3 regions of the Planosporangium spinosum genome follow, and region 1 is predicted to be linked to each of the others. Evidence: riboswitches for the same ligand, from Rfam matches in the RefSeq annotation. Region 1 holds a riboswitch; each other region holds the start of a gene.
What was found. A riboswitch is a leader RNA that binds a small molecule or an ion and turns the genes downstream of it on or off. The one in region 1 is predicted to bind cobalamin.
Positions count from the first base shown of each region.

Region 1 (3,425 bases):
GCGCGGCGCTCAGGCCGCACCGGCGCTGGATGTGCCGGATGACCACCTGCAGGTCGGCGCAGTAGACCGAGGGGTTGGCGAAGCCGTTACGGCCGGCGTACCGGTGGGGCAGGTAGCCGCCGCCGCACACGCCCACCAGGTCGCAGCGCCGGCAGGTCGGGCTCAGTGCGGCGACGCCCTGTTGCCGGTCGGCGACCTGCGCAGCGGCCAGCGCCCGGTCGAGGGCGTCGTCGGTGACGGTCAGGCCGAGGTCGGGTGCGCCGGCGAAGGTGGTCTTGAGGGTGTCCACGCCCTGGAGCGCGCCGTTGGACTCGATGACGACCAGGGTCACCGGGGCCAGGCCGAGGGCCTCGGTGGACTTGGTCGCGCCCAGTGACAGGCCGATGACGTCGTCGAAGAACCGGATCGAGTGCCGGTACGCCGCGCCGGCGGCCCACGCCTCGAACACTCCGACCAGCCACCGCCCGTAGCCGGCGGTGTCGCCGGGCGGGCGGGGTGGCGGGTTGTCCCAGTGCGCGTCGGGCAGGTTGAAATCGATCATCGGCGGGTCGAACGAGGCGAGGTGCTGGTAGACGGCGACCGGGTCGGCGGCGAGGTCGACCACGCACAGCAGGCCGCCGTAGCAATCCGGGGCGTGCTCACGCAGCAGCTCGATGCCCGCGACGGTGGCGTCGTAGCTGGACCGGCCGGCGACATCCCGGCGGTGCCGGTCGTTGACCGCGCGGGGCCCGTCCAGGCTGATCCCGACCCTGATCCGGTGCTGCTGCAGGACCGGCAGCCAGTCCGAGGTGAGCAGGCTGCCGTTGGACTGCATGGCGAAGTCGACCCGGATGGGCTCGGGGATCGTGCGGCGGATCAGCGTGCAGTACGCGTCGATGCGCTCACGCCCGGCCAGGGTCGGCTCACCTCCGTGCAGCACCACCAGCACATGCCCGACGCCGTGGGCATCGGCGTGCTCGGCGACGCGCCGGGCCGCCGCCTGCGCCACCGGCAGCGGCATGAACCGGGGCTGGTGGCGCCAGGACTGGTCGGCGTGGTGGTAGACGTAGCAGTAGTCGCAGTCAAGATTGCAGCGGCTGGCCACCTTGAGAATGAACGTGGTCAGCGCGACGGCCATCGTGACCGGCTACGGCGCGGTGCAGTGGTCCGGACGCGAGGCGTACGAGCCGGGTCCGCCGTCGGCGGCGCGTTCGGTCGCGAGGCGTCGCCGGGCGCGGCGCATGGCCTCGGTGAGGACCACACTGTCGAAGGGGTTCGCGGGCTGGTCGAGGCGTCGAGTTGTATCCATCGGAACGGCTACCTCACTTCCGCATCGGCGCGAGTGCTGTGAGTTTATGGTCGGACACGGTGCGTTGTCGTCACGGTTGCGCGTACCGACATATCCCTCCATCCGGACAAGGTCCACCCTGGCTCAGGTCGCACGTGACGCCGCTCGGGTGTTGTCCGCGCGGATCACTCGCTGTGCGCGCGGCTGCGGTGCGACATCGGTAAGCGCCGCGGGCGTTCGCCGACGGCGGCCACCGGGCGGGGCATCGGCCTCGGCCATGGCTGTTCGGCCTTGCGGATTTCCATCGCACCGGCGCACCGGCGCACGGGCGCTGTCCTCGGCCGCCGCGCCGGTGACGTGTACGACAGTTGACGGCAGCTGGCTACGGCCCGTAGCGTCGACAGTCAACCGTTGTGACGGTGCGGGAAGCCGGTGAGAATCCGGCGCGGTCGCGCCACTGTGGCCGGTCCGCCTTGCGAGGTGCACCGGGAGTCAGACCCCGAGCCGTCGTCGACACCACCAAGCGGGACGCGTGATCCCAAGGAGGTTCGTCATGGCCGAGGCCACCGCTCTACCCACCCCCGCCGCGACACCGGTCCCGGCGCCGATCCCCCTGCGGCAGCTGCTGCCCTGGGCGGTCTTCGGGCTGCTGCTGGCCGCGCTCGCGATCTACTTCGTCGGCGCCGAACAGGGCGCCACCTCCCTGATCGGCGGCCACTGGGTGCACGAGTTCACCCACGACGGCCGGCACCTGCTCGGCTTCCCCTGCCACTGACGGCAGGCGGTCCTCAACCATGAGCGCACGTACCCTGCTGGTGCGCGGCATGCTCGTCGGCATCGCCGGCGGGCTGCTCGCCTACCTGTTCGCCACCGCCTTCGGTGAGCCTCCGGTCGACTCCGCGATCGCGTTCGAGGCCGCGCACACCCCACCCGGCGACCACGACCACGAACTGGTCAGCCGCACCATCCAGTCCACGATCGGACTGGCCACCGCGGTCGTGGTCTACGGCGCCGCGCTCGGCGGCATCTTCGCCCTCGCGTTCGCGGTCGCCTACGGGCGGCTCGGCCGGCTGCCGGCCCGCGCCACCGCGCTGCTGGTCGCCGCGGCCGGGTTCGTCGCCGTCGAACTGGTGCCGTTCCTGAAATACCCGGCCAACCCGCCCGCGGTCGGCGCCGAGGAGACCATCGGCCGGCGTACCGCGCTGTATTTCACCATGATCGGCATCACCGTCGCCGCCGCGATCGGCGCGACCCTGCTTGGCCGCAATTTGACAGCCCGGCTCGGCGCCTGGAACGCCGTGCTCGTCGCCGTCGGCGTGTTCGTCGCCCTCGTCGCGGTCGCCGCCGCACTCCTGCCCGCGGTCAACGAGGTACCCGCAGACTTCCCCGCGACCGTGCTGTGGCACTTCCGGCTGGCCTCGTTGGGTACCCAGCTGGTGTTGTGGGCCACTCTCGGGCTGCTGTTCGGCGCGCTCACGGACCGCAGCCAACGCCGCCGTGCCCGCACCCCGGAGCCCGTCGCCGTGGCCTGAGTCCGCCCCGCTCACCGGCCGACCCTGCCCCAGTGGCCGGCGCGGACGCCGCCACGCGGGGCCGCACCAACCCGCTGCCGGCATCCGCGTCGGCCCCGCCCGCAACGCCACTAACCGCAACACACGCCACCCATGCCCGGCCCACCTCGGTGCCAACCGACAGCCGGCGTACCGTCGCGCGGACTAGACCCGGACGGTCGGGTCTGGTCTGAGTTTGTGCTGTCGACGTCCATGGCCGGTTGGGAGTGGGACCGCCCGACCTTGTGCGTGCCGAATAATGCGTCAGTGCTGGTAGGAAGCGACTTCGTCCTGCAGCTTGGATCTTGGTCAGGTCGTCGGCGTCCTCCTCGTCCATCATCGTCGGTGACTGCGCGATGATGCCGACTCGTGCTCCTTCGACTGGCGTACCTGGGCGTCACGAACCTGTTCGCGTTGCTGCGACTGCTGCCAGGCGGCGATCGCGACAAGGACGTTGAGGTCCTGTCGTTGCGTCATCAGCTCGCAGTGTTGCAGCGCCAACTCGGCGGGCAGCAGGTCCGGTTCGAACCGGCCGATCGGGCGCGGCTGGCCGCGCTTTTGCACCCGCTGCCACGGCCGACCCTGCGGGGTCTGCGGCTGCTGGTCCG
Region 1 is NZ_JBLYUB010000044.1:19,001-22,425, forward strand. Features, by position in the region: gene ACNTMW_RS32750 (FxsB family cyclophane-forming radical SAM/SPASM peptide maturase) at 1-1,117, opposite strand, end outside; gene ACNTMW_RS32755 (hypothetical protein) at 1,127-1,288, opposite strand; cobalamin riboswitch at 1,652-1,790, shown strand; gene ACNTMW_RS32760 (CbtB domain-containing protein) at 1,821-2,042, shown strand; gene ACNTMW_RS32765 (CbtA family protein) at 2,062-2,799, shown strand; gene ACNTMW_RS32770 (hypothetical protein) at 3,154-3,425, opposite strand, start outside.

Region 2 (13,338 bases), on a different contig from region 1:
CCGCCTGCGCGCCGCCGGCCCCGCGGCGGCGGCCTGACCGTCCGGCCGGTTCAGGCCACCGCCTCCGGTCGGTTCCGGCGGCCGCCCGTGGCGGTCAGCCCTTGTGCGTCTTGGCGTACTCGCGCATCGAGTCCCGGACCCGGTCGAACACGGCCAACGGCGGCCCGGCCAGGAGGTTGCCGACCGCGGACTCCGGGGCGTTCGGGTGCGGGCGGGTCGGCGCCGTCCGCTCGGCCGCCTTCACCGCGTCCGCCATCCGCCGCAGCTGGTCGGCGTCGACCGTCTGGCGCAGGCCCGAGAACTCGTCACGCTCCTCGCGCTCGGCGTGGGCGATGATCGAGTCCTTCGCCGCCCGGAACCTGATGTCGAACTCCGGCTTGTCGATACCCAGGTCGTACAGTTCGGCCAGCATGCGCTTGGCCTGGTCCTCCTCGTGCAGCCGCTCGTCGACGACCTGCTTGCCGTTGGCGATCTTGCGCCGGGCGACGGGGTGGACGACCTCTTCTTCCGCCGTCTCGTGGACCGCCAGCAGCCGTACCAGATCCTCGAACACCTCGCGCTTACGGTCGCCCTTGGCCGTCTCCATCTCGGCGAACATCGTCTTGATCTGGTTGTGCTGGTCGACCAGCAGCTCCACCACGTCCTTTTCCCGCGTCGTGGTCATGGATCCGACTCCTCACGTCGCGATCGGTGCGGACGCCGGAGACCTTCCCCGATCCGCGCCGCTCATGCCATCCGTACCGCCCGCCGTGCGGGGACCCGGCCGGTGGCCGCCCGCGCCGGGCGGACCGCCACCGGACAGGCGATCATGGGGCCTGTCACGTTGACGCGGACCCGGCCGGTGGGACAGCATGACCACCAGAACGGCAGTGGAGGAACCCGGTGCGAATCCGGGGCGGTCCCGCCACTGTTACCGGGGAGCGAACCCTCACCGACGCGCCACGGCCGCATCTGCGGCGGGAAGGCCGAGGGGGCGACCGCTCCGGGTCGAGCGCCGACCCGGAGTTGTCGTACGCGCCGATCCGGGAGCCAGGAGACTCCAGCCGTTCGTGGAACACCGACACGCGGGCGTGGACACCCGCGGAAGGGACTTGCGCATGCCTACGCGCCTGAGCGGCGGATGATCCCGCCGTACCCGTTCGCCGCCGTCGTCGGCCTCGCCGACCTGCGCCTGGCGCTGCTGCTCACGGCCGTGTCGCCGGCCGTCGGCGGCGTGCTCGTCCGCGGCGAGAAGGGCACCGCCAAGTCGACGATCGTGCGGGCCCTCGCCAGCCTGCTGCCCGAGGTCGACGTCGTCGACGGCTGCCGGTTCGCCTGCGACCCGGCGACGCCCGACGCGTCCTGCCCGGACGGGCCGCACCTCGACCCCGCGGGCATCCGGCGGCGGTCCCGACTGGTCGAACTGCCGGTGGGTGCCACCGAGGACCGGGTGGTCGGCGCGCTCGACCTGCAGCGCGCGCTCGGCGACGGCGTCAAGGCGTACGAGCCTGGCCTGCTGGCCGCGGCCCACCGGGGCGTGCTCTACGTCGACGAGGTCAACCTGCTGCCCGACCACCTGGTCGACCTGCTGCTCGACGCCGCCGCCATGGGCCGCGCCCACGTCGAGCGCGACGGCGTTTCGGTACAGCACGCGGCCCGCTTCCTGTTGGTCGGCACGATGAACCCGGAGGAGGGCGAGCCCCGGCCGCAACTGGTCGACCGGTTCGGCCTGGTGGTCTCCGTCGCCGCGCCCGACGACCCGGGCATGCGCGCCGAGGTGGTACGTCGGCGGCTGGCGTACGAGGCCGACCCGGCGGGCTTCGCCGCCCGGTGGGCCGGCGAGGACGCCGCCCTCGCCGCGCGCATCGTCGCCGCGCGGGACCGGCTGCCCAAGGTCCGACTGCCCGACGCCGAACTCGACCGCATCGCCCGGATCTGCCTCGCGTACGGGGTGGACGGGTTGCGCGCGGACATCGTCGTCGCGCGTGCGGCCACCGCGCTCGCCGCCTGGCACGGCCGCGACGAGGTCACCCCGGCGGACGTGGCCGACGCCGCCCGGCTGGCGCTGCCACACCGCCGCCGCCGCGACCCGCTGGACCCGCCCGGCACCGACGAGCAGCGACTCGAAGAGGTCCTGGCCGACAACCGCCCGGACCCCGACGACGACCCGCCGCCGGGCGACGGCGGTCCGGGCGATGGCCCGGACGGTGGCCCCGATTCCGACCGCGGCCCCGACGACCGGTCCGACCGCGACGAGGCCGGCCCCGACGGTCACGCCGACGCCGACGCCGACGGGTCCGGGTCGTCGCGTCCGACCCGCCAGCCGGCCCCGGTCGGTGCGGCGTACCGGCCGCAGGCGCTGCGGGTACCCGGCCGTGGCGCCGCCGGCCCGACCGGCCGGCGGTCTGCCGCGTACGCCCGCACCGGTCGGGTCGTCGGCTCCCGGCTGCCGGCCGGCCGGCTGGCCAGCGTGCACCTGCCGGCGTCGGTACGGGCCGCCGCCGCCCGCGGATCACGCCGCGTCCAGGCGACGGACCTGCGCGAGGCGGTACACGTCGGCCGCGAGGCCAACCTGGTGCTGTTCGTGGTCGACGCGTCCGGCTCGATGGCCGCACGAGCCCGGATGCGCACCGTGAAGACGGCCGTGCTGTCGCTGCTGCGCGACGCGTACCAGCGGCGCGACAAGATCGGCATGATCACGTTCCGGGGGGCCGGGGCACAAGCCGTGCTGGAGCCGACCACCAGCCACGAGGTGGGCGTGGCGAAGCTGGCCGACCTGCGCACCGGCGGCCGTACCCCGCTCGCGGAGGGCCTGCGGGCGGCGGTACGGACCCTGGCCGCCGAACGCCGGCGCGACCCGCACCGCCGCCCGCTGCTGGTCGTCGTCACCGACGGCCGGGCCACCGCGGGCGCCGACCCGCTGACCGTCGCGCCGGCGCTGGCCGGTACGGCCGCTGTCGTGGTCGACTGCGAATCCGGCCCGGTCCGCCTCGGCCTGGCGAAACGCCTGGCCAGCGCGCTGGACGCCGGCCACATCCCACTCGACGCGCTCGACGCCACCACGATCAGGAGGGCCGCCTGATGCCGCAGGGTAATCCGGAGAACGTACCCGACGACGGCCTCACCACCCGCCAGCGGCGCCGCCAGCCGGTGCTCGCCGTGCACACCGGGACCGGCAAGGGCAAGTCCACCGCCGCGTTCGGCATGGCGCTGCGCGCCTGGAACGCCGGCTGGCCGATCGCGGTCTTCCAGTTCGTGAAGTCCGAGAAGTGGCGGGTCGGCGAGGAGGCGGCGTTCCGGGCGCTCGGCGACGCGTACGCCGCCAAGGGCGTCGGCGCGCCGGTGACCTGGCACAAGATGGGCGAGGGCTGGTCGTGGATCCAGCGCGAGGGCACCGAGCGGGATCATGCCGCCGAGGCCGCCGAGGGGTGGGCCCAGGTCAAGCGCGACCTCGCCGCCGAGCGGTACCGCTTCTACGTGCTCGACGAGTTCACGTACCCGATGACGTGGGGCTGGGTCGACGTCGCCGACGTCGTCGAGACGCTGCGGAACCGGCCGGGCAGCCAGCACGTCGTGATCACCGGCCGGCACGCGGCGCCCGCGCTGGTCGAGGCCGCCGACCTGGTCACCGAGATGGGCAAGGTCAAGCACCCGATGGACGCCGGGCGCAAGGGCCAGCAGGGCATCGAGTGGTAGCCACCCCGCGGGTCGTCATCGCCGCGCCCGCCTCCGGGCACGGTAAGACGACGGTCGCCACCGGGCTGCTCGCGGCGTTCGCGGCGCGCGGCCTGTCCGTGGCCGGGTTCAAGGTCGGCCCGGACTACATCGACCCCGGCTACCACGCCCTGGCCGCCGGCCGGCCCGGCCGCAACCTCGACCCGGTACTGGTCGGCACAGACCTGATCGGGCCGCTGTTCGCGCACGGTGCCGCCGGTGCCGACCTGGCCGTCGTCGAGGGCGTGATGGGCCTGTACGACGGGCGTACCGGCGCCGGCGACCACGGCTCGACCGCCGAGGTCGCGGGGCTGCTGGACGCGCCGGTGATCCTGGTCGTCGACGCGGCGGCGCAGGGCCGCTCGGTGGCGGCGCTGGTCCACGGCTTCCGGTCGTTCGGCGACGGCGTCCGCATCGCCGGGGTGATCCTCAACCGGGTCGGCTCGTTCCGGCACGAGGACCTGCTGCGCGCCGCGTGCGAGGAGATCGGCACCCCGGTGCTGGGCGCGCTGCACCGGCACGAGGCGGTCGCCGCGCCGTCGCGCCATCTCGGCCTGGTACCGGCGGTGGAGCGCCGCGCGGAGGCGGTCGCCTCGGTGAAAGCGCTCGCCGACCTCGTCACCGCGTCGGTCGACCTGGACCGGGTGTTCGCGGTGGCGCGGTCCGCGCCGGCGCTGTCCGCCGAGCCGTGGTCGCCGCAGGTCGGTACGCCGGTCGGCCCCCGGCCGGTGGTCGCGGTCGCCGGCGGCCCGGCGTTCAGCTTCGGGTACGCCGAGACCGTCGAACTGCTGCGCGGGGCGGGCGCCGAGGTGGCCCTGTTCGACCCGCTGCACGACACCGCCCTGCCCGACGGCGCGCGGGGACTCGTCGTCGGTGGCGGCTTTCCCGAGGTGTACGCGGCCGAACTGTCGGCCAACGAGCCGCTGCGCGCGTCCGTGGCCGCCCTGGCGGCGTCCGGCGCGCCGGTCGCGGCCGAGTGCGCCGGCCTGCTGTGGCTGTGCCGGACCCTGGACGGTGCGCCGATGTGCGGGGTCGTCGACGCCGACGCGGCGATGACGCCTCGCCTCACCCTGGGATATCGCGACGCGGTCGCGGTGTCGCCGAGCTGGCTCGCGCCGGTCGGTACCCGCGTCACCGGGCACGAGTTCCACCGCACCGCCGTCACCCCGACCGCCGACGGCACCCCCGCCTGGGCCTGGCGCGACGCGCCGCCGGAGGGGTTCGTCACCGGCAACGTCCACGCGTCGTACCTGCACCTGCACTGGGCCGCGGCCCCGGAATTCGCCCGACGGCTGGTGGAAGCATGCGCCTGATCGGGGTCGGGGTCGGCCCCGGCGACCCGGAGCTTGTCACGCTCAAGGCGGTGCGCGTGCTCGCCACGGCGGGCCGCGTCTTCGTACCCGTCCTCGCCGCCGACGACACGGGCCGCGCGGAGGCGACCGTCCGCGCGCACGCCTCGCACGAGCGCATCGAGCGGCTCGTGTTCGCGCTCAATGAACGCAGCGACACCGCGCGGCGGGAACGGCACTGGGACGCCGCCGGTGAGCGGGTGGCGGAGTGGCTGCGCGAGACCGGCGGGACGGCGGCGTTCGCGACGATCGGCGACCCCAACGTGTACTCGACCTTCGCCTACCTCGCGCAGACCGTACGGGAGCTGCTGCCGCAAACGGTGGTCGAGACGGTCCCCGGGATCACCGCGATGCAGGCGGTGGCGGCCGTGTCGGGGACCCCGCTGGTCGAGGGCACCGAGCCGCTGACCCTGCTGCCGCTGGCCCGCGGGGTCGAGCCGCTGCGGGAGGCGGTGGCCGGCGACGGCACCGTCGTGGTCTACAAGGGCGGTCGGCACCTGCCCGAGATCGCCGAGATCGCGAAGGAGGCCGGCCGGGACGCCGTGTACGGCGAGCACCTGGGCCTGCCCGACGAGCGGGTCCGGCCACTGTCCGACGTCGACGGTGCCGGCCCGTACCTGGCGACCGTGCTGCTGCCGGCGCGCCGCACCAGCCGAGGAGGAAAGCTGTGACGGGTAGGGCAACGTTTGTCGGCGCCGGTCCGGGCGCGGCCGACCTGATCACCGTCCGCGGCGCCCGCGCGCTGGAGCGCGCTGACGTCGTGGTGTGGGCGGCCAGCCTGGTCTCCCCGGACGTCCTGGGCTACGCCCGCGACGGCGCCGAGATCGTCGACTCCGCCGAGCTGACGCTGGAGTCTACGGTGGACATCTACCAGCGGGCGGCGGCCGAGGATCTGCACGTGGTACGCCTGCACTCCGGCGACCCCGCGCTGTGGGGCGCCATGCAGGAGCAGCTCGACCGCTGCGCCGAGCTGGGCCTGGAGGTCGAGGTGATCCCCGGGGTGTCGTCGTTCTCGGCGGCCGCCGCGGCGGTGCGGCGGGAGCTGACCGTCCCCGAGGTGGCGCAGTCGGTCATCCTGACCCGGCTCGAAGGCGGCAAGACCCCGATGCCGGCCGGCGAGAGCGTCCGGGAGTTCGCCCGGCACGGTACGACCATGGCGCTGTTCCTGTCGGCCGCCCGCGCCAAGCAGCTCGCCGAGGAGCTGCAGGCCGGCGGGTACGCCCCCGAGACCCCGGTGGTGGTCGCCTACCGGGTGACCTGGCCGGACGAGCTGATGCTGCGCTGCACCGTCGGTACCCTGGCCGAGACCGTACGCGCGCACAAGCTGTGGAAGCACACGCTGTTCCTGGTCGGCCCGGCGCTCGATGCGCACGGCACCCGCAGCCACCTGTACCACCCGGGGCACTTCCACGGGCACCGGCGGGCCGACCGGACGGCACGTCAGGCGCTGCGGGCCAGCGGTGGATGACGTCCCCGCGCTGGGCGATCCGGCGGCGGACGGCATCCCCGCGCTGCGCGAGCCCGACCTGCCGCGGACCGCGAAGGTCCGCCCGAAGGCGTTGCGTACCGGCTGGACGACCGGTACCTGCGCCTCGGCGGCTGCGAAGGCGGCCGCGTCGCTGCTGCTGACCGGCGCGCCACCGCCCTGGGTCGAGGTGGCGCTGCCCAGCGGCCGCCGGGTGACGTTCGCGGTCGAGGAGTCCGCTGTGGCGGCCGGATCGGCGACCGCCGTGGTCGTCAAGGACGCCGGCGACGACCCGGACGTCACGCACGGCGCCCACCTGACCGCGACGGTGTCGTGGCGTGACGGCGACGGCGTCGAGCTGGACGGCGGCGAGGGCGTCGGCGTGGTGACCAAGCCCGGTCTCGGCCTGTCGGTCGGCGGGCCGGCGATCAACCCGGTACCCCGCGCGATGATCACGCAGGCGGTGCGTGAGGTCGTCGGCGACCGTGGCGTCCGGGTGGTGATCAGCGTGCCCGGCGGCGAGAAGATGGCGCGCAAGACGACCAACCGGCGGCTGGGCGTGCTCGGTGGCATCTCCATCCTCGGTACCACCGGGATCGTGCGCCCGTTCTCGACCGCGTCGTGGCGGGCCAGCGTGGTTCAGGCCGTCGGAGTCGCGGCGGCGCAGGGCGAGGACACGATCGTGCTGTGTACCGGCGGGCGCACCGAGTCCGGCGCCATGGCGCTGCTACCCGAACTGCCCGAGGTGTGCTTCATCGAGGTGGGTGACTTCACCGGGGCGGCCCTGCGGACGGCGGTCGAGCGGGGCATCACCCGCGTCGTCTTCGTCGGCATGGCCGGCAAGCTCACCAAGCTCGCCTCCGGGGTGCTGATGACGCACTACACCCGCTCCGCCGTCGACACCGGCCTGCTGGGCCGGCTGACGGCGGCGGCCGGCGGCTCCGGCGCGCTGATGGCCGAGGTGGCCGCGGCGAACACCGCCCGGCACGCGTACGAGCTGTGGGCCGCCGCCGGCCTGCTGCGGACCGCCGGCGACGCGCTGTGCGCCCGGGTACGGGACGTGCTCGTCGCGTTCTGCGGCCTGCCCGCCGAGGTGGCGATGGTCGACTTCACCGGGAAGGTCGTCGTCGCCGCCACCGAACCGGGGTGGGTCTCATGATCACGGTGGTCGGCTGCGACGGCGGGCCGCTGCCGCCCGCCGTACGGGCACTGCTCGCCGACGCGACCCTGGTGGTCGGCGCCGCCCGGCACCTGGCACAGGTCGACACCGCCGCCGAGCGGTTGGTCATGGGCAGTGTGGCCGCCGCGGTGGAGAGGCTGTCCACCCACGACGGTCACGCGGTCGTCCTGGCCAGCGGCGACCCCGGCTTCTTCGGCATCGTCGCGACCCTGCGCCGCGCCGGCCTGCGACCGGACGTCGTAGCGGCGCCGTCCTCGGTGGCGCACGCGTTCGCCCGCCTCGGGCTGCCCTGGGACGACGCCGTCGTGGTCTCCGCGCACGGGCGCGACCTGCGCCGCGCGGTCAACGTCTGCCGTGCCCACCGCAAGGTCGCGGTGCTCACCGCGCCGGGCGCCGGGCCGCACGAGCTGGCGAAGGAGCTGGCCGACACGTCCCGCCGGATCGTGGTGGCCTCCCGGCTCGGTACCCCCGACGAGCGGATCACCGGACCCGACGGCGACTGGGCGGACCCGAACGTGGTCCTGGTCCTCGCCGACGGCGTGCCCGTGGGCGGCGCACCCGGCGGCGACGCCGGGCCGTCGCCGCGCTGGGTGGCCGGCGCGCAGCCCGGGCCGGCGGGCTGGGCGCTGCCCGAGGAGGCCTTCGACCACCGCGACTCGATGATCACGAAGGCGGAGGTACGGGCGCTCGTCCTGGCCCGGCTCGGCCCGCGCCTGGGCGACCTGGTCTGGGACGTCGGCGCCGGTAGCGGCTCGGTGGCGGTCGAGTGCGCCCGGCTGGGTGCCGCCGTCGTCGCGGTCGAACGCGACCCGGACGCCTGCGACCGGGTGCGGCGCAACGCGGCAGCGTTCACCGTGGACGTCAGCGTGGTGCACGGGTCCGCGCCGGCGGTACTGGCCGGCCTGCCCGCGCCGGACGCGGTCTTCGTCGGCGGGGGAGGGGCGGCGGTCCTCGCCGGGTGCCTGGAGCGCCGGCCCGCCCGCGTGGTCGCCGCGTACGCGGCCGTGGAGCGGGTCGGACCGGCGCTGTCCGCGCTGACCGGCGCGGGGTACCGCGCCGGCGGTACCCAGATGCAGGCGAACCGGATCGCCCCGCTGCCCGGCGGGGTGCACCGACTGGAGGCGACGAACCCGGTGTACGTGGTGTGGGGGGAGCGGTCATGATCGCACTGGTGACCGCGACGGCGGCCGGCCGGGAACTCGCGGCGCGGCTGGCCGCCGCCTGGCCGGGGGAGACGACCACCTACGACGGTACGGTCGCCGAGCAGCTCCACGCGGCGTGGCCCCGGTCGCGGGCGCTGGTGTGCTTCCTCGCCACGGGCGCGGTGACCCGGCTGGCGGCGCCGCTGCTGCGCGACAAGCACACCGATCCCGGGGTGGTCTGTGTCGACGAGGCCGGCCGGTTCGCCGTCGCCCTGCTCGGCGGCCACGACGGCGGCGCCAACGAGCTCGCCGAGCGGGTGGCGGCGGTACTCGGTGCGCAGCCGGTCGTCACCACGGCCACCGACGCGAGCGGGCTGACGCCGCTGGACACGTACGGCCGGGACCTCGGGTTCCGCCTCGCCGACGCCGCGCCCGTCGCCCGCGTGACCGCCGCGCTCCTCGACGGCGCCCCGCTGCGGGTGGAGTCCGACCAGACCTGGCCGCTCCCCGCGATCGTGGACAGTCCGACCGCCGGTGACCGGTCCAACCGTCCGAGATCGCTGGTGGTCAGCGACCGGGCAGCCGCCGAAGGCGACCTGATCTACCGGCCGCCGTCGCTGGTCGTCGGCGTCGGGGCGAGCCGCAACGCACCCGCCGACGAGATCGACGAGCTGATCGCGAAGTCCCTCGCCGAGGCCGGGGTCGTCGCCGGTTCCGTGCGGTGTGTCGCCACCGTCGACCTCAAGGCCGACGAGCCGGGCATCCTCGAGGTGGCGCGGCGGCACGGCTGGCCGGTCGTCACCTACCCGGCCGCGACGCTCAGGTCCGTCGACGTGCCCAACCCGTCCGCGGTCGTCGACGCCGCCGTCGGTACGCCCAGCGTCGCCGAGGCCGCCGCGCTCACGGCGGCCCGGGAGGCCGGCCGGGACGCCGAGCTGATCGCGCCGAAGCGGGCCGGCGCCATGGCGACCGTCGCGGTCGCCCGGCTGACCCCGCGCGGGCGGCTGAGCGTCGTCGGTCTCGGCCCGGGCGCTGAGGACCTGCGCACCCCACGGGCCACCGCGGTCCTCCGGCGGGCCGGCATCGTGGTCGGCCTCGACCAGTATGTCGACCAGGTCCGCCACCTGCTCACCCCCGGTATCCGGATCGAGGCCAGCGGCCTCGGCGCGGAGGAGGAGCGGGCGCGTACCGCCGTCGCCCTGGCCACGGCCGGGCACGCCGTCGCGCTGATCGGCTCCGGGGACGCCGGGATCTACGCGATGGCCTCCCCGGCGCTGCAGGTGGCCGGCGACGACGTCGACGTCGAGGCGGTACCCGGGGTCACCGCCGCCCTCGCCGCCGCCGCGCTGCTCGGCGCGCCGCTCGGCCACGACCACGCGTACCTGTCGTGCTCGGACCTGCACACGCCGTGGCCGGTCATCGCCGACCGGCTGCGCGCCTGCGCCGCGGCCGACCTCGTCGTCTGCCTGTACAACCCGCGCAGCCGCAAGCGGCAGGCACAGTTCGACGAGGCACTGGCGATCCTGCGCGAGCACCGGCCGGACACCACGCCGGTCGGCCTGGTCCGGCAGGCCAGCCGCCCCGACCAGCGGGTCACCGTCACCACGCTCGCTGACCTGGCCGCCGACCCGTCGCGGGTGGACATGTTCACGGTCGTGCTGGTCGGATCGAGCCGCACGGAGAACCGCGCCGGCCGGATGGTCACGCCGCGGGAGTACCGATGGCTGCCGTGACGATCGGCGCCTGCGCCGGCTGCGGGGCCTGCCTGCTGACCTGCCCCACCCACGCGATCCGCCCCGACGGGGGTCGCCTGTACGTGCGGGACGACCTGTGCACCGAGTGCGGCGAGTGCGTCGAGGTCTGTCCCGTCGACGCCATCGACCTGATCGAGGAGGAAGAGTGAGCCTGCGCGAAGCAGTGGCACCTGCCAGTACCTGGACCAGGGCGGAACGGCTGCGCCTGTCGGGCATCGTGGCGACCGTCGTGCTGCTCAACGTCGCCGGCTGGTCGCTGTACCTGTACTACAGCACCAGCCTGGCGGCGGCGAGCGCGTTCGCCGGAGCCGGGACGCTCGCGTACGTGCTCGGCATCCGGCACGCCTTCGACGCCGACCACATCGCGGCGATCGACGACACCACCCGGCTGATGCTGCTGCGCGGGCGTCGCCCGGTCGGCGTCGGCTTCTTCTTCGCGATGGGGCACTCGGCCGTCGTGGTCGTGCTGGCGTTGGTCGTCGCGTTCGCCGCGCGCAGCGTGCACGTCGAGCCGTTCCAGCACGCCGGTGGCCTCGTCGCGACCGTCGTCGCGGTCGGGTTCCTGCTGCTGGTCGGCGTGCTCAACGCCACCGTCCTGGCCGGCCTGGCCGGGTTGTGGCGGCGGCTGCGCCACGGCGAGGTGGACCAGGCCGCGATCGACCGGGAGCTGGTCAACCGGGGCCTGATGAACCGGATGCTCGGCGGGCGGGTCCGCGGGCTGATCCGGTCGAGCTGGCACATGTTCCCGGTCGGGCTGCTGTTCGGCCTCGGCCTGGAGACCGCCAGCGAGGTGACACTGCTGTCGCTGCAGGCGTCCACCGCCGCTCAGGGTACGGTGCCGGCCCTGGCGATCCTCACGCTGCCGCTGCTGTTCGCCGCCGGGATGTCCGCGATGGACACCGCCGACTCGCTGCTGATGACCCGCGCGTACTCGTGGGCCTACCGGCACCCGGCCCGCCGGCTGTACTACAACCTCGCCACCACCGGCATGACCGTCGTCGTCGCCGGGTTCGTCGCATCGGTGTACCTCGCCGGCCTGGTCGACGAGTTCACCGGCGTGGGTGGGCCGATCGGCGCGTACGCCGGCATCGCCGACCACTTCGAGCTGCTCGGCTACCTCATCGTCGGCGCGTTCGTGCTGGCCTGGGGCGGCGCGGTGGTGGCCTGGAAGCTGGGCCGCTTCGACCAGCGGTACACGTCGTGAGCGCGATCGTGAACCGGGCGGTACACCCGATCGAGTCGGAGTCGTACCGGATCCTGCGTTCGGTCGTGGACACCGCGCACCTGCCGGCCCGTACCCGCGACGTGGCCGAGCGGATCGTCCACACCACCGCGGATCCGTCCTGGGTGGACGATCTCGTGGCCGACGAGGCGGCCCTGGCGGCCGGCGCGGCCGCGCTGGGTGCCGGTGCCCCGCTGGTCGTGGACGTCACGATGGTCGCCGCGGGCGTCACCCGGTACCCGTCGGTCTGCCAGGTGAGCAGCCCCGCGGCGCGCGACCTGGCCGCGCAGACCGGCCTGACCCGATCGGCGGCGGCCGTGCGGCTCGCGGCAGCAGCGGCACCCGACGGTGCCGTCTGGGCGGTCGGCAACGCGCCGACCGCGCTGTACGAGCTGATCCGACTCGCCGAGGCCGGCGAGCTGCGCCCGGCGCTCGTCGTCGGGCTGCCCGTCGGCTACGTCGGCGCGGCCGAGTCCAAGGCCGCGCTGCGCGCCTCCGGACTGCCCCAACTGTCCAACGTCAGCGCGCGGGGCGGCTCGGCCGTGGCCGCCGCGGCGGTCAACGCCCTGCTGTACGGAGACCCCCTCGCATGAGCACCCCACTGTTGATAGCCGGCCACGGCACCGCCGACGAGGCCGGCGCCGAGCAGTTCCGCCAGTTCGTCAAGCGGGTCGACGGGCTCCTCGACGCGGCCGTGGCCGGCGGGTTCATCGAGCTGTCCGACCCGCCGATCGGTGCGGCGGTCGACGTGCTGCTCGCCGCCGGTGATGCGCGGCGGGTCGCCGCCGTGCCGCTGATGCTCGTCGCGGCCGGGCACGCCAAGGGCGACATCCCGGCCTCGCTGGCCCGCGAGCGGCAGCGCCACGGCGGACTGTCCTTCGTGTACGGTCGGCCGCTCGGTCCGCACCCGACGATCCTCGCCCTGCTCCGCGAGCGGCTGGCGGAGGTCTCCCCGGACCCGGAGACAATGGTGCTGCTCGTCGGCCGTGGCTCCACCGACCCGGACGCCAACGCCGAGGTCGCCCGGGCCGCCCGGCTGCTGGCCGAGACCACGCCGGTCACCGGAGTGGAGTACGCGTTCGTGTCGCTGGCCGAGCCGGGGGTGCGGGCCGGGCTGGACCGGTGCCGGATGCTGGGCGCGAAGCGGATCGCGGTGCTGCCGTACTTCCTGTTCACCGGGGTACTGCCGCGCCGGGTCGCCGACCAGGCCGCCGCGTGGTCGGCCGGCAGCGGCGTCCCGGTCGACGTCGCCGAGGTGATCGGCGACTGTGACGGGCTGGCCTCGCTGGTCGTGGAGCGGTACGAGGAGGCGCTGCGCGGGGAGGCCCGGGCCAACTGTGACGCCTGCCTGTACCGGATCGCCCTGCCGGGGCACGAGCACCGGGTGGGGGCGCCACAGAAGCCGCACGACCACCCGCACGACCATGCCCACTCCCACCACCATCCGCATGGGCACTGAGGCAGGTCAGGCACGTCAGTCGGGTGGTGTCCGTACTCAGTAGACTTCGGCGATGACGATCGATGACCGACTCA
Region 2 is NZ_JBLYUB010000019.1:51,587-64,924, forward strand. Features, by position in the region: gene ACNTMW_RS23545 (hypothetical protein) at 1-37, shown strand, start outside; gene ACNTMW_RS23550 (hemerythrin domain-containing protein) at 95-664, opposite strand; cobalamin riboswitch at 874-1,039, shown strand; gene ACNTMW_RS23555 (VWA domain-containing protein) at 1,121-3,061, shown strand; gene cobO (cob(I)yrinic acid a,c-diamide adenosyltransferase) at 3,061-3,675, shown strand; gene ACNTMW_RS23565 (cobyrinic acid a,c-diamide synthase CobB) at 3,669-5,006, shown strand; gene cobI (precorrin-2 C(20)-methyltransferase) at 4,997-5,713, shown strand; gene cobM (precorrin-4 C(11)-methyltransferase) at 5,710-6,510, shown strand; gene ACNTMW_RS23580 (cobalt-precorrin-5B (C(1))-methyltransferase) at 6,545-7,666, shown strand; gene cbiE (precorrin-6y C5,15-methyltransferase (decarboxylating) subunit CbiE) at 7,663-8,850, shown strand; gene cobJ (precorrin-3B C(17)-methyltransferase) at 8,847-10,562, shown strand; partial or broken gene ACNTMW_RS23595 (4Fe-4S binding protein) at 10,550-10,708, shown strand; gene ACNTMW_RS23600 (HoxN/HupN/NixA family nickel/cobalt transporter) at 10,729-11,787, shown strand; gene ACNTMW_RS23605 (precorrin-8X methylmutase) at 11,796-12,398, shown strand; gene ACNTMW_RS23610 (sirohydrochlorin chelatase) at 12,395-13,264, shown strand; gene ACNTMW_RS23615 (maleylpyruvate isomerase N-terminal domain-containing protein) at 13,317-13,338, shown strand, end outside.
Region 2: another riboswitch for cobalamin. It lies ahead of ACNTMW_RS23555 (VWA domain-containing protein); the one in region 1 lies ahead of ACNTMW_RS32760 (CbtB domain-containing protein).

Region 3 (13,728 bases), on a different contig from region 1:
ACAAGCGCCTGCTGCAGATCGAGCTGCTCAAGCTCCAGCGGTGGATCAAGGATTCGGGGGAGAAGCTGGTCATCCTGTTCGAAGGGCGTGACGCGGCCGGCAAGGGCGGCACGATCAAACGGTTCATGGAGCACCTGAACCCGCGCGGCGCGCGGGTCGTGGCGCTGGAGAAACCGAGCGAGCGCGAGCGTACCCAGTGGTACTTCCAGCGCTACATCGCCCACCTGCCGGCCGCCGGAGAGATCGTGCTCTTCGACCGGTCCTGGTACAACCGGGCCGGCGTGGAACGGGTGATGGAGCTGACGTCGCGTACCGAGTACCTGGAGTTCATGCGCCAGGCCCCGGAACTGGAACGGATGCTGGTGCGCTCGGGCATCCACCTGGTGAAGTTCTGGTTCTCGGTGTCCCGTAGCGAGCAGCGCACCCGGTTCACGATCCGCCAGGTCGACCCGGTCCGGCAGTGGAAGCTGTCCCCGATGGATCTCGCCTCGCTGGACAAGTGGGACGACTACACCGAGGCCAAGGAGGCGATGCTCTTCTACACCGACACCGCCGACGCGCCGTGGACGATCGTGAAGAGCAACGACAAGAAGCGGGCCCGGGTCGAGGCCATGCGCTTCGTGCTCGACCAGTTCGACTACACGGGCAAGGACCCTGAGGTGGCGGGTACGCCGGACCCGCGGATCGTCGGGCGCGCCTCGCAGATCTTCGAGGAGGGCGAACAGGCCACAAGCCTCCAGGTCCGGCTCTGACCCCGGCCGCCTTCCCGTGATCCTGAAGGTGAGGTCACGTCAGTTGGGCGACGACGTTTCCTGCGTCATCGCGGGCGACGATGGCGGTGATGTCGGAGAGGTCCATACCGTTACGTCCGGAAGCGTGACGGGGTAGCCAGACCGCGTATGCGCCGATCTGGCGACCGCCGGTCGCGGGCAGCGGATGTACGGTGGCCGTGGCGGTCTGGTCGAGCATGGTGACCGCGACGCTGGCGGCGGTGCCCCGCACGGTTCCGACCAGGATGACTTCCCGCTGCTGTGGGTCCAGGGGTGCGATGTAGGGCGTCGGTTTGGCGGGTAGCAGCGGCGGGCCGACGGTCTTCAGCGCCGATGGTGCCGGATCGCAGAAAATGAATTCGTTCTCCTGGCGGTCCACGTGCTCGCCGCCGGCACGGGCCGCGCGTACGCAGAACGCGTCTTCGGCCAGCCAGGCGGAGGTTTCCCAGCCGGGTACGCGTGCGTCCAGTACCACCGGCCCGCCCACGGTCGGGGGATGTTCCACACGGGCAGGCGGCTTGCCGGCACAGCCCTGCACAGCGAGCAGCCCGGCCACGACGACCATGATGATGCGTAGACGCATGTCTCCAGTATGTCCTCGTTCCTTCGTTCCCGCTGCGGCCAATGGCCGCAGCGGGAACGAAGGTGATGCATCAGCAGAAGCAGGCGTACTCCCAGCCAATCTGGTAGTTCATCCACACCTGGGGGGTACTCAGAGGCAGTTTTACGGTGCTGGCACCCGTAGCGGAACGTTGGTCGGACGGGCCGCCGGCGCTGTGGCCGTGCCATTCCACCTTGTGGAGCGTCCCGTTCCACGTCACGGACCAGCCGTCGCTACAGAGCGGCACCTGGTACTCAAGCCCGAAGATGTGGGACAGGGCGACGGTAAAGTTGGCGCAGTTGCCACCGGACTCGTTGCGGCTCGGTGAGGCCTCGATGATCTGAGCACCATTGCCCGACCAGGAGACCTGGGTGTAACCCTTCTGGAGTTCCTTGCCGCCCAGCACACCAGTACCCCAGCCGTGTGCCGTCCCAGAGCCCATCGCATACCAGGCCGAACTGTCTGACGCTGACACGTTGTACAGCTTGTAGCAGCCGGACCATTCGTAGTCGGGGTCCGGGTAGTTGGTCTCGCTGTAGACGCAGCCGGAGCTCGCGATCGGCGGCTCGTCCATGGCGACGACGCCCTCGGGTTGTGCCTGTCGCCGGGCCTCGTCCGGGCTGAACCCGGCGGCGATCGCGTCGGCGTAGACACTGCGGCCAGCCGCCGCGTACGCAGCGGCTGCGGCGGTGGCCGAGGACCTGCTGACGGCGTGCGGGTCTAGGACCTGTACGGCGCGGTCGTAGATGCGCCGACCGTCAGCTGCGGTGGTCGAGGCCCCAGAGTCTTTGAAGATCACTTGTGCGCCGGTGGGGGCGACGACGGTGATGCCGTCTGTGTAGCGCAGGCGAACGGCCGAGCCGTCGTACAGCCGCTCGGTGGAGATCAGAGCCGGACTCCAGGCCTTCCCCTTGGCGGGAGGAGCGGCCTGTGCCGTGCCTCCCGCCAGCGTCGGACCGGCCAGCAAAGCGGCGGCGACGACGATGAGTGCGCGATGGAACCTCATTGAATAGTGCCTCCCGTGTAGCACTCCTGATGGGGTCGCCGCGTACACGCGGCAGCGGGAGATGGATGCTGCACGTGGGGTAGCGGTCAGTTTTGCAAATCGTGACGCAGTGTCTGGAGTGCCCGTACCGTCTGGCTGGTCACGGTCCTCGGCGAGCACCCCAGCAGACGTGCCGTCTGCTCGACGCTGAGGTCGCCGAGGAAGCGCAGCGTCACGACGGCACGCTGACGCGAGCCCAACCGTCGCAGTGCAGGCAGCAGCAGCGCACGATCGTCGACGGCGTTGTACGAGTTCGGAGTCGGGACGTCGTCGGTCGCGACGAGCGTCGCCACCTCGTGCCGCCAGCGTGATCGACGACGCTCGGTCAGGAAGCTATGAACCACGACACGTCGGGCGTACGCCCCCAGCTCCGCATGCCGGTCTAGTTGGTCCCAGCGCTGGTGCACTTTGTAGAGCGCCACTTGAACAAGGTCGTCAGCCTCGTACCAATCTCCACAAATGCCGTAAGCCTCCCGACGCAACCATCGTCGGATCGTCTGGACGAATGCCTCGAACCCCACCTCGTCTACATCGTTCTTCATCGGCTGCCCCGTTCCCCGCGTAATCGGCGCCCCTCCGATGCAGCGCACGGGGGCCGCCACGTTGTGTACGTCTGGAAACCCGCGCCGTTCAGGCCGGGAGACCATATAGAACTATATCTATATAGCGGCTCTTGTTGACGTATTTGCGCCCTTGGGCAGTCGGTTCGGCGCCAGCGGAACGTGGCTGGGCGCGACCCCTCGGCGTTTCCGTCGCAGTACCGCGAGCCATGCGGCGCGACAGTCGCCGGAGGGCGGCCAAGGGATCCACGCTCGGGGAGTCTCCTGACGCGTCAACCGCCGGCGACGACTGACCGCCTCGATCACCCTGATGCGCCCGGCACTCGCTGGGACTCTCGTCGGCGAGCACCAGGCCGTGCCCGCTGGCGTAGCTGGAACGGCCCCATCGCAAAGAGAGAGCCCTATCCGGGCCGGTCGCGTGCGCTCCAGAAGGGACGATGTGGTCGAGCAACAGAGGGGTCGGCGCGGTCGTGACGAGCGCGGTGCGGGCTCGCCGGCGGCGGCATTCGCCGACGCCGCGGCAGCACAAGGTCACCGCGTACCTCAACGATGCTGAGTACGCGGACGTGCTGGCGGTGGCCGCGTCGGGGCGGATGGCGGTGGCCGCGTATGTGGCGGAGGCCAGTCTCGCGCCCATGGCGAGGGATGCCACGACACCGGCGGTACCGGCCGGGGTGGGGGAGTTGCTGGTCGAGTTGATGGAGGTGCGGGCTGAGCACAAAGATCCACCTGGCTGTCGACGGGCGGGACCGGCCGTTGGCGGTCCTGCTCACCCCGGGCCAGTCCGGCGACAACCCGCAGCTGCTGCCACTGCTGGACGCCATCCGCGTCAAGGCCGCTGGTCCGGGCCGCCCACGCAATCGGCCGGACCTGCTGATCGCCGACAAGGGCTATGCCCACGAGTCCACCCGCCGGGCGCGGCATCCGCCACGCCATTCCCGAACGGTGCGACCAGATCGCCCGCCGGGCCGCCAAGGGCAGCCGTGGCGGGCGATCACCCACATAGCAAAACGGCCCCCGCAAATCCAGGATTACCACGCTTCAGGCTCACGGGAGCCGGCCGGGGCGGCGCCGGGACCGGGCTCAGGAGTCCTCGGGGCCGGGGCTACCCAGCTTCAAGGGGCGCAGCCGCATCCAGATCAGGAACCCGGCGCCGAGCGCGAGCATGGCCAGGCCGGTCCACAGGTTGATCCGGACCCCGGCGGCCTTGCGGATCTCGGCCGGGCTGTCGAACAGCCCGACGACCGTGACGATCAGCCCGTACAGGACGAACAGTCCCCCGATGACCCGGCGCACGTCGAACAGCCGCGCCTTGCTGGTGGGAATCGGCTCGTCGGTGTTGTCGTCAGCCATCACTAACCCCTCACAGGAACGGTACGTACAGTGCGGCGGCCAGGACCACGGCGACGCCGCCGAGCAGGAGCGGGTTGCGGTACCAGACGCGGTCGGCGGCGTCCATGTCGGCGGTCAGGTCGACCCGGTCCACGCCGTACACCAGCCCGCGCAGGTCATCCACCTTCTTGGGCGTGGTGAACAGCGTGACGATCGTCGAAACGACCATGACGGTCACGAACGCGATACCCGCGCCCCAGAAGCTCTGGTCGAGGTCGGAGCCGTAGTGCAGGACGCCGGCCCGGTACAGCACGTAGTTGGCGACCGCGGCGACGGTACCGGCCAGCAGCCCCCAGAAGCCGGCCCACGCGGTCATCCGGCGCCAGAACATGCCGAGGATGAACGTGGCGAACAGGGGTGCGTTGAACACGGCGAACAGCGCCTGGATGTAGTTCATGATGTTGCTGAACCCGGCGGCGATGAACGCGGTGCCGATGCCGATGACGACGCCGACGACCGTGATGATCCGCCCGGTGCGCAGGTAGTACGCGTCGTCGCGGCCGCGGCGGACGTACGGCTGCCAGATGTCGTACGTGAAGACGGTGTTGAAGCCGCTCACGTTGGCCGCCATGCCGGCCATGAACGAGGCCATCAGGCCGGTCACCGCGATGCCGAGTACCCCGTTGGGCAGCAGGTCGCGCATGAGCAGTGGGATGGCGTTGTTGTACTGCAGGTCGCCGGTCTTCGTGCCGAGGCCCTTCACGGTCACCAGCGCGACCAGGCCGGGGATGACGGTCACCGCCGGGATGAGCAGCTTCGGGTACGCCCCGATGATCGGCGTGAGCCGGGCGGCGGTCATGTTGCGGGCCGAGAGTGCCCGCTGCACCTCAGCGAAGTTGGTCGTCCAGTAGCCGAACGACAGCACGAAGCCCAGCCCGAACACGATGCCGATCCAGCTGGCACCCAGCGGGTTGTGTGCGCTCCCGGTACCGGCCCAGCTGTGCAGGCCGGCGTCTCCGAGCGGGGAGTGTCGGACGCTCTCGAACAGGCCGGACAGGCCACCGACCTTGATCAGGCCGAGCACCGTGATGGGCACCAGGCCGGCGAGGATCACGAAGAACTGCAGCACCTCGTTGTAGATCGCCGAGGACAGTCCGCCGAGGGTGATGTACACCAGCACGAACGCGGCCGCGACGATGATCGACAGCCACAGCGGCCACCCGACGAGCGCCTGCATGACCAGCGCCAGGGCGTACAGGTTGACGCCGGCGATGAGGACCTGGGCGACCGCGAACGAGATCGCGTTGAGCAGGTGGGCCGGTGCGTTGAAGCGCCGCCGCAGGTACTCGGGGACGCTGTGCACCTTGGAGCCGTAGTAGAACGGCATCATCACGATGCCCAGGAACACCATGGCCGGCACCGCGCCGATCCAGTAGTAGTGCACCGTCATCATGCCGTACTGGGCGCCGTTGGCCGCCATGCCGAGGATCTCGATCGCCCCGAGGTTGGCCGATACGAACGCCAGACCCGTCACCCAGGCCGGTAGCGCCCGGCCGGAGAGGAAGAAGTCCGCGCTCGTGGAGATGGCCCGCCGTACCGCGAACCCCACCCCGAGGACGGTGGTGAAGTACAACGCGAGAAGCAGGTAATCGAGAATGTTCAGGTCGAGGCGCAGTCCGCTCTGCGCAAGGGTGTCCACCGTTCCTCCCGTCACCGGGGTAGAGATCCCGGTCGAACGGAGGTGTTCCCCCAACGGGGGATATTCAACCGCCTCAAATGGATCACGATCCGCCCGGCCGCTCCGCCACCGCGTCGGTGGCCGCTCCGCCCACCGGTACGGCGGTCACTCCGCCGGCCGTGGCGACGCCGGGTCGGCTATCGTCGCCTTTCTGTGACTACCGAGCTGAGTACCCCCTGGTGGCGCGACGCCGTGATCTACCAGATCTACCCTCGTTCGTTCGCCGACTCCGGCGGCGACGGCCTGGGTGATCTGCCGGGTATCACCGCGCGCCTGGACCACCTCGCCGATCTGGGCGTCGATGCGGTGTGGCTGTCACCGTTCTACCCGTCGCCGCAGGCCGACGCCGGGTACGACGTCTCCGACTACCGCGACGTCGATCCGCTGTTCGGTACCCTCGCCGACTTCGACGCGCTGGTCGCCCGCGCGCACACCCTCGGCCTGCGGGTGATCGTCGATCTGGTGCCCAACCACACCTCCGACGAGCACCCCTGGTTCACGGCGGCGCTCGCGGCCGGCCCGGGCAGCCCGGAACGCGACCGGTACGTGTTCCGCGACGAGCCCAACGACTGGGACAGCGTCTTCGGCGGCTCCGCGTGGACCCAGGTGCCGGACGGCCAGTGGTACCTGCACCTGTTCGACGTGCGCCAGCCCGACCTCAACTGGGACAACCCGCAGGTCCGCGCGGAGTTCGCGGACGTGCTGCGGTTCTGGCTCGACCGGGGCGTCGACGGCTTCCGGGTCGACGTGGCGCACGGCCTGGTCAAGCGGTGGCAGGCACCCAGCGACGCGGTGACCCCGCCGCCGCCCGCGCTGCGCGACGGCGACCAGCCGATGTGGGACCAGGAGGGCGTGCACGACATCTACCGCGACTGGCGGCGCATCCTCGACGGGTACCCCGGTGAGCGGATCCTGGTCGCCGAGGCGTGGGTGGACCCGGTCGAGCGGATGGCCCGCTACGTGCGGCCCGACGAGATGCACCAGGCGTTCAACTTCGCGTACCTGCTGACGCCGTGGTCGCCCGCCGAGATCCGCGCGGTGGTCGACTCGTCCCTGGCGGTCTGTCGGGCCGTCGGCGCGCCCACCACCTGGGTGCTGTCCAACCACGACGTGGTCCGCCATCCCAGCCGGTTCGGCTACCCGCGGACCAACAACGACCGGGTCGGCATCGGCGCGGACGACCCGCAGCCGGACGAGCAGCTCGGCCTGCGCCGGGCCCGCGCCGCGACGACGCTGATGCTCGCGCTGCCCGGCGTGGCCTACCTGTACCAGGGGGAGGAGCTGGGCCTGCCCGAGCACACCACGCTGCCCGACGAGGTGCGCCAGGACCCTACCTGGGAGCGGTCCAGCCACAAGGTGCGCGGCCGGGACGGCTGCCGGGTGCCGGTCCCGTGGGAGCCGGGTGGCCCGTCGTACGGCTTCGGCCCGGGGACGGCGAGCTGGCTGCCCCAGCCGCCGGTCTGGGACCGGTACGCGCTCGGCCGCCAGCGCGGGGTCGCGGGGTCGACCTACGAGGTGTACCGGGAGGCGCTGCGGCTGCGCCGGGCGCACGGGCTCGGCGCCGGGGACGTGACCTGGGACGACGGCGCCGGCCCGGACGTGGTGGCCTTCCGTAACGGCGAGGTCATGGTGGTGGCGAACCTGGGCGACGAACCGGTGGTGTTGCCGGCCGGGGCGCGGGTCCTGCTGGCCAGCGGCGAACTCGACGGCGACGGCCGGGTGCCGGTCGACACGGCGGTGTGGGCGCTCGTCTGACCGTGACTTGCCCCTGGTGACCACAACGTCCGGGACGTTGTGGTCATCGGGGTGGCCCGAGACCACAACGTCCCGGACGTTGTGGCAAGGGGGCGCCCGGAGATCTCCGGGCGCCCCCGCCGCATTCGGTGGAAGATCCGGTCAGCGCTTGAAAGCGTCCTTGATCTTCTCGCCGGCCTGCTTGATGTTGGCCTTGAACTGGTCGCCCTTGCCTTCGGCCTCGAGGCTCTCGTCGTCGGTCGCCTTGCCGACGCCCTCCTTGACCTTGCCGGCAAGGTTCTCGGACTGGTTTTCCAGCTTGTCGTCGTAGCCCATGTCAACCTCCAGGTCCCTAGCGGACTACCGGTTACTTACCCGCCGGCCGACAACCTCAATCACACCGCCGGCCCGGCGCGGCTTCCGTCAGGCTGTCGCGGCCCGGCGCGTACCGTCGATCGACGGCGTCCGCGACACCACCGACAGCGGCTTGGCCACGTGCTCCAGCGAGCGGCCGTGGGCCGGTACCGCGTAGAACAGCGCGACCAGGCCGCCGACGGCCATCAGGCCGGCGCCGACGAGGTACCCGATGAACAGCGGCGTCGGGTCCTTGGCGTCGCCGATGAGGCGGGCGAACATCCAGGGGGCGACGACGCCGCCGAAGAACTGCGCGACCGCGAAGAAGAACGAGATCGCCTGCGCCCGCAGTTCGATCGGGAAGATCTCGCTGACGGTCAGGTACGCGCTGGACGCGCCGGCGGAGGCGATGAAGAATACGACGCACCACAGGATCGTCTGGGTGACCGCGTTGAGCGCGCCGATCCAGAACAGGTACCCGCTGATCGCCAGGATCGCCGCGGACACCAGGTAGGTGCCGGCGATCATCGGCTTGCGGCCCACCGTGTCGAACAGGCGGCCGAGCAGCAGCGGGCCGGCCAGGTTACCGAGCGCGAACGGGAAGAAGTACCACGGGATGCGCTGGTCGGGGATGTGGTAGAAGCCCGACAGGACCAGCCCGTACGTGAAGAAGATCGCGTTGTACAGGAACGACTGGGTCACCAGCATTGCGAAACCCAGTACCGACCGGCTCGGGTACTCGCGCAGCATGACGCGGGCGATCTGCCGGTATGTCACGGTGTCGGTCGGCTTCACCTCGATGGTGGCGTCCTCGCTCAGCGCGGTCAGCTCCTTGCCGTCGGCGCGGACGTGCTCCTCGATCCGGGCGACCGTCCGCTCGGCCTCCTCGGCGCGGCCGTGGGTGAGCAGCCACCGCGGGCTCTCCGGGACGTGCTTGCGCAGCTGCCAGATCGCCAGGCCGATGACCGGGCCGACGAACAGGCTCATCCGCCAGCCGAGGTCCTTGGGCAGGATGTCCGGGTTGAGTAGGACCAGTTGGGACGCGGCGCCGATCATGGCACCCAGCCAGTACGTGCCGTTGATCGCGATGTCGACCCGGCCCCGGTAGCGCGCCGGGATCAGTTCGTCGATGGCCGAGTTGATCGCGGTGTACTCGCCGCCGATGCCCATGCCGGCGATGAACCGCATCGCCAGGAACGACCACAGGTTCCAGGCGAACCCGGACAGGCCGTTGAAAACCAGGTAGATGCCCAGGGTGACCAGGAACAGGTTGCGCCGGCCCAGCCGGTCGGACAGCCGCCCGAACACCAGCGCGCCGACCACCTCGCCGAGCAGGTAGACCGAGGCGGTCAGGCCGACCTCGCCCGCGGTCAGGTGGAGGGTGTTCTGGTCCTTGAGTACCGAGGCGATCGACGCCGCCATCTGGATCTCCAGGCCGTCGAGCACCCAGGCCACGCCGAGGGCGACGACCACCAGCCAGTGGAACCGCGCCCAGGGCAGCCGGTCGATACGGGCCGGTACGTCGCTGCGGACTGTTTGTGGGGAACTGGTCATTGGGCACCTCCGTGTCAGCGGTCTTGCCCATGCCGCTGACTGCCCAAACTCGACACCTTAACGACCATTAACTACCGATCGGCACAAAACAATATCTGGAGGGGACGTGGGGACGCTGCGCGCCGTGCCGCGCCGGCTGATCGGCAGGGTCGTCGGCGCGCTGCGCGGCCGTGACCTGGCGCTGCACGCCGCGGCCACCACGTTCTACGGCGGGATCGCCGTGGTACCCGTCAGCCTGCTCACCCTGCGGCTGGCCGCGGCGATCGTGGGCACCGACCGGTTGGCGGCGCGCGCCGGTCGGGTGGCTGCCGCGTTCCCGGCCGAACTGGGCGCGAACCTTGCCGCCACGAGGCTGGTGACGGCCGGACTGCACCTGTCCGCCGCCCAGGCGGTGGCGGCGCTGCTGCCCGCCACCCTGTACGGCGAGGGGCTGCGCCGCTCACTGGTGTCGCTGGCCGGCGGTGCCGCGGCGCGGCGGGAGCGGGCCATCGGGTGGCGCGGCCGGCTGCTCGTGCTGCCGCTGCTCGCCGCGGGCCCCGGGCTGCTGCTGGCGCTGCTGCTGGCGCTGCCCTGGGCGGCCGGGCTGCTCGGCCGGGGCGGCCTGGCCAGCGTCGCGGCGGTGGTGGTGTCGTTCCTGGGCGTGTGGCTCGCACTCAGCCCGGTGGTGATCTGGGTGTACCGGTTCGTCGGCCCGGCGCGCCCGCCCTGGCCGGCGGCCACCGCCGGCGGGTCGTTCGCGGCGGCTAACCTGTCCGGCTTCCTGCACGGCTTCGTGCTGTTCTGGTCGCTGCCGCTGAACCTGGGGCTGCCGTTCGGCGGGTTCGCCGCCGTGGGCGCGGTCGTCGCCGTCGCGCTGTGGCTGTACGTGCTCCACGTCGTCGTCCTGGTCGGGTACGTGTTCACGCGGCAACTGGGCCGGCTCGTCGCCCCGCACCCGTCACCCGGCAGTGGATCGGCGCCGCCGGGCGATCCGTGATGCCGTAGCATCCGCGACGGCGGCAGTGGAGGAACCCGGTGCGAATCCGGGGCGGTCCCGCCACTGTCACCGGGGAGCGACCCTCACCCATGCCACGGCCGGCACACGCCGGTGGGAAGGCGGAGGGGCGACTGCTCTGGGGCGCTGCGCAGCGTCGAGCGCCGAGCCAGAGCAGTCGTACGTGTCGATCCGGGAGCCAGGAGACTCCGGCCGCCGGGGGACGAGAAGTCCCCACCTACGACCCTGCGACCGGGGCGCGGACCCCGACGGGAGTTGCCTCTCATGACGTTCGTCCTGCTTTCCACCGCCGACACCGACCTGCTCGCGGCCCGGGCCAGCGGCGCCGACTGGCGGGTGGCCAATCCGACCCGGCTCGATCCCGCGGACGTGCCCGGCCTGCTCGACGGCGCGGCGCTCGCCGTGGTCCGGCTGCTCGGCGGCCGGCGTACCTGGCCCGAGGGTCTGGACGAGGTGCGGCGTGCCGGGCTGCCGGTGGTGGCGCTCGGTGGTGAGGCCACCCCGGACGCCGAGCTGACCGCGCTGTCGACCGCGGCCACCGGCGTGGTCGGAGACGCGCAGCGCTACCTGGTCGAGGGTGGCCCGGACAACCTGCGCGAGCTGTACCGGTTCCTGTCCGACACGGTGCTGCTCACCGGCGAGGGGTTCGCGGCACCCGCGCCGGCGCCGGCCTACGGTGTGCACGGCACCCACGACCAACGGCCCGACCGGCCGACCGTCGGGGTCGTGTTCTACCGGGCACACGCTCTCGCCGGCAACACCGCGTTCGTCGACACCCTCGCGGCCGCGATCGAGGAGCAGGGCGCCAACGCGCTGCCGATCTTCGCGTCGTCGCTGCGCGCGGTCGACGACGGCCTCGCCGAACTGCTGGGGCGCTGCGACGCGCTGGTGGTGACGGTGCTCGCGGCGGGTGGCACCACGGCCGCCGACGCGAGTGCGGGCGGCGACTCCGACGCCTGGTCGGTGGAGGCGCTCGCGGCGCTGGACGTACCGGTGCTCCAGGGGCTCTGCCTCACGTCGAGCCGCGCCCAGTGGGCCGGCTCCGACGCCGCGCTGAGCCCGATGGACGCGGCGATGCAGGTGGCGATCCCGGAGTTCGACGGCCGACTGATCACGGTGCCGTTCTCGTTCAAGGAGGCCGGCCCGGACGGTATCCCGGTGTACCTCGCCGACCCGGAGCGCGCCGCGCGGGTGGCCGGCATCGCGCTGGCGTACGCCCGGCTTCGGCGCGTCGACAACCGCGACAAGCGGCTGGCGATCGTGCTGTCGTCGTACCCGACGAAGCACTCGCGCGTCGGCAACGCGGTCGGCCTGGACACCCCCGCCTCGGCGGTCTCCCTGCTACGGGCGCTGCGCGCGGCCGGGTACGCCGTGGGCGAGTTCCCTCAAGACGGCGACGCGCTGATCCACTCGCTGATCGCGGCCGGTGGCCACGACGTGGAGTGGCTGACCGAGGACCAGTTGGCGGCGGCGCCGATCCGGGTTCCGTTGTCCGACTACCGGGGCTGGTTCGACGCGCTGCCGGAGTCGCTGCGCGCCGACATGCTGGACGCGTGGGGCGAGCCGCCGGGCGAGCTGTACGTCGACGGCGACGGACCCGATAAGGCAATAGTGCTGGCCGGACTGCAATTTCAAAACGTGACGCTGATGATCCAGCCGCCGCGCGGCTTCGGTGAGAACCCGATCGCGATCTACCACGACCCTGACCTGCCGCCCTCACACCACTACCTCGCCGCGTACCGGTGGCTGGCCGGCAACGTCGACGCCGTCGTGCACCTGGGCAAGCACGGCACCCTCGAGTGGCTGCCCGGCAAGGGGCTCGGCCTGTCCGCCGCCTGCGCCCCGGACGCCGTACTCGGCGACCTGCCGCTGGTGTACCCGTTCATCGTCAACGACCCGGGGGAGGGCACCCAGGCCAAGCGTCGGGGGCACGCCACCATCGTCGACCACCTGGTGCCCCCGATGGCCCGCGCCGACACGTACGGCGACCTGGCGAAGCTGGAGCAGCTGCTCGACGAGTACGCGACCGTGCAGGCGCTGGACCCGGCGAAGCTGCCGGCGGTGCGGGCCCAGGTCTGGACGCTGATCCAGGCCGCCCAGCTCCACCACGACCTGCACCAGTCCGAGATGCCCGGTGAGGACGACTTCGACGACTTCATTCTGCACGTCGACGGGTACCTGTGCGAGATCAAGGACTCCCAGATCCGCGACGGCCTGCACGTCCTGGGCGCCGCGCCGCAGGCCGAGGCGCGGGTCAACCTGGTCCTGGCGGTCCTGCGGGCGCGGCAGGTGTGGGGCGGCCGGCATGCCCACCCCGGTCTGCGCGCCGCCCTGGCGACGCACCTCGGGCTGTCCGAGGCCGACCTGCTGGCCGGGATCGCGCCGGCGGCGACCCCGCCGGCGCTCACCGAGGTCGTCGACGGGCCCGCGACCAGCGCGGCCGACCTCGTCGACCGGCTGGAGGACCTCGCCCGCAAACTGGTCGTGGGCTGCGAGACGCTCGGCTGGGCGGCCGACTCCGTGCCCGCCGTCGTCGCCGAGGTCCTCGGTGGCCCCGTGCCGCAGGTGGAGGGCGTGCTGCGGTTCGCCGCCACCGAGGTGGTACCCCGCCTCGACGCCACCACCGGTGAGATCGGCAGCGTCCTGCACGCCCTCGACGGCGGGTACGTCCCGGCCGGCCCGTCCGGCTCGCCGACCCGCGGCCTGGTCAACGTGCTGCCGACCGGGCGCAACTTCTACTCGGTCGACCCGAAGGCGATCCCGTCGCGCAACGCCTGGGAGGTCGGCCGGGCGCTCGCGGACTCGCTGCTGGAGCGCCACCGCGCGGACACCGGCGAGTGGCCGGCACTGGTCGGCCTCACCGTGTGGGGTACGTCCGCCATGCGTACCCAGGGCGACGACATCGCCGAAGTCCTGGCCCTGCTGGGCTGCCGGCCCACCTGGGACGACGCCTCCCGCCGGGTCACCGGCTTCGAGGTGGTACCGCTGGCCGAGCTGGGCCGGCCCCGGGTCGACGTGACCGTGCGCATCTCCGGCTTCTTCCGGG
Region 3 is NZ_JBLYUB010000019.1:36,413-50,140, forward strand. Features, by position in the region: gene ppk2 (polyphosphate kinase 2) at 1-752, shown strand, start outside; gene ACNTMW_RS23490 (hypothetical protein) at 787-1,326, opposite strand; gene ACNTMW_RS23495 (hypothetical protein) at 1,424-2,377, opposite strand; gene ACNTMW_RS23500 (sigma-70 family RNA polymerase sigma factor) at 2,464-2,958, opposite strand; partial or broken gene ACNTMW_RS23505 (transposase) at 3,679-3,976, shown strand; gene ACNTMW_RS23510 (hypothetical protein) at 4,060-4,329, opposite strand; gene ACNTMW_RS23515 (sodium:solute symporter family protein) at 4,340-6,007, opposite strand; gene ACNTMW_RS23520 (glycoside hydrolase family 13 protein) at 6,200-7,801, shown strand; gene ACNTMW_RS23525 (CsbD family protein) at 7,943-8,116, opposite strand; gene ACNTMW_RS23530 (MFS transporter) at 8,204-9,688, opposite strand; gene ACNTMW_RS23535 (YhjD/YihY/BrkB family envelope integrity protein) at 9,795-10,664, shown strand; cobalamin riboswitch at 10,694-10,870, shown strand; gene cobN (cobaltochelatase subunit CobN) at 10,947-13,728, shown strand, end outside.
Region 3: another riboswitch for cobalamin. It lies ahead of cobN (cobaltochelatase subunit CobN); the one in region 1 lies ahead of ACNTMW_RS32760 (CbtB domain-containing protein).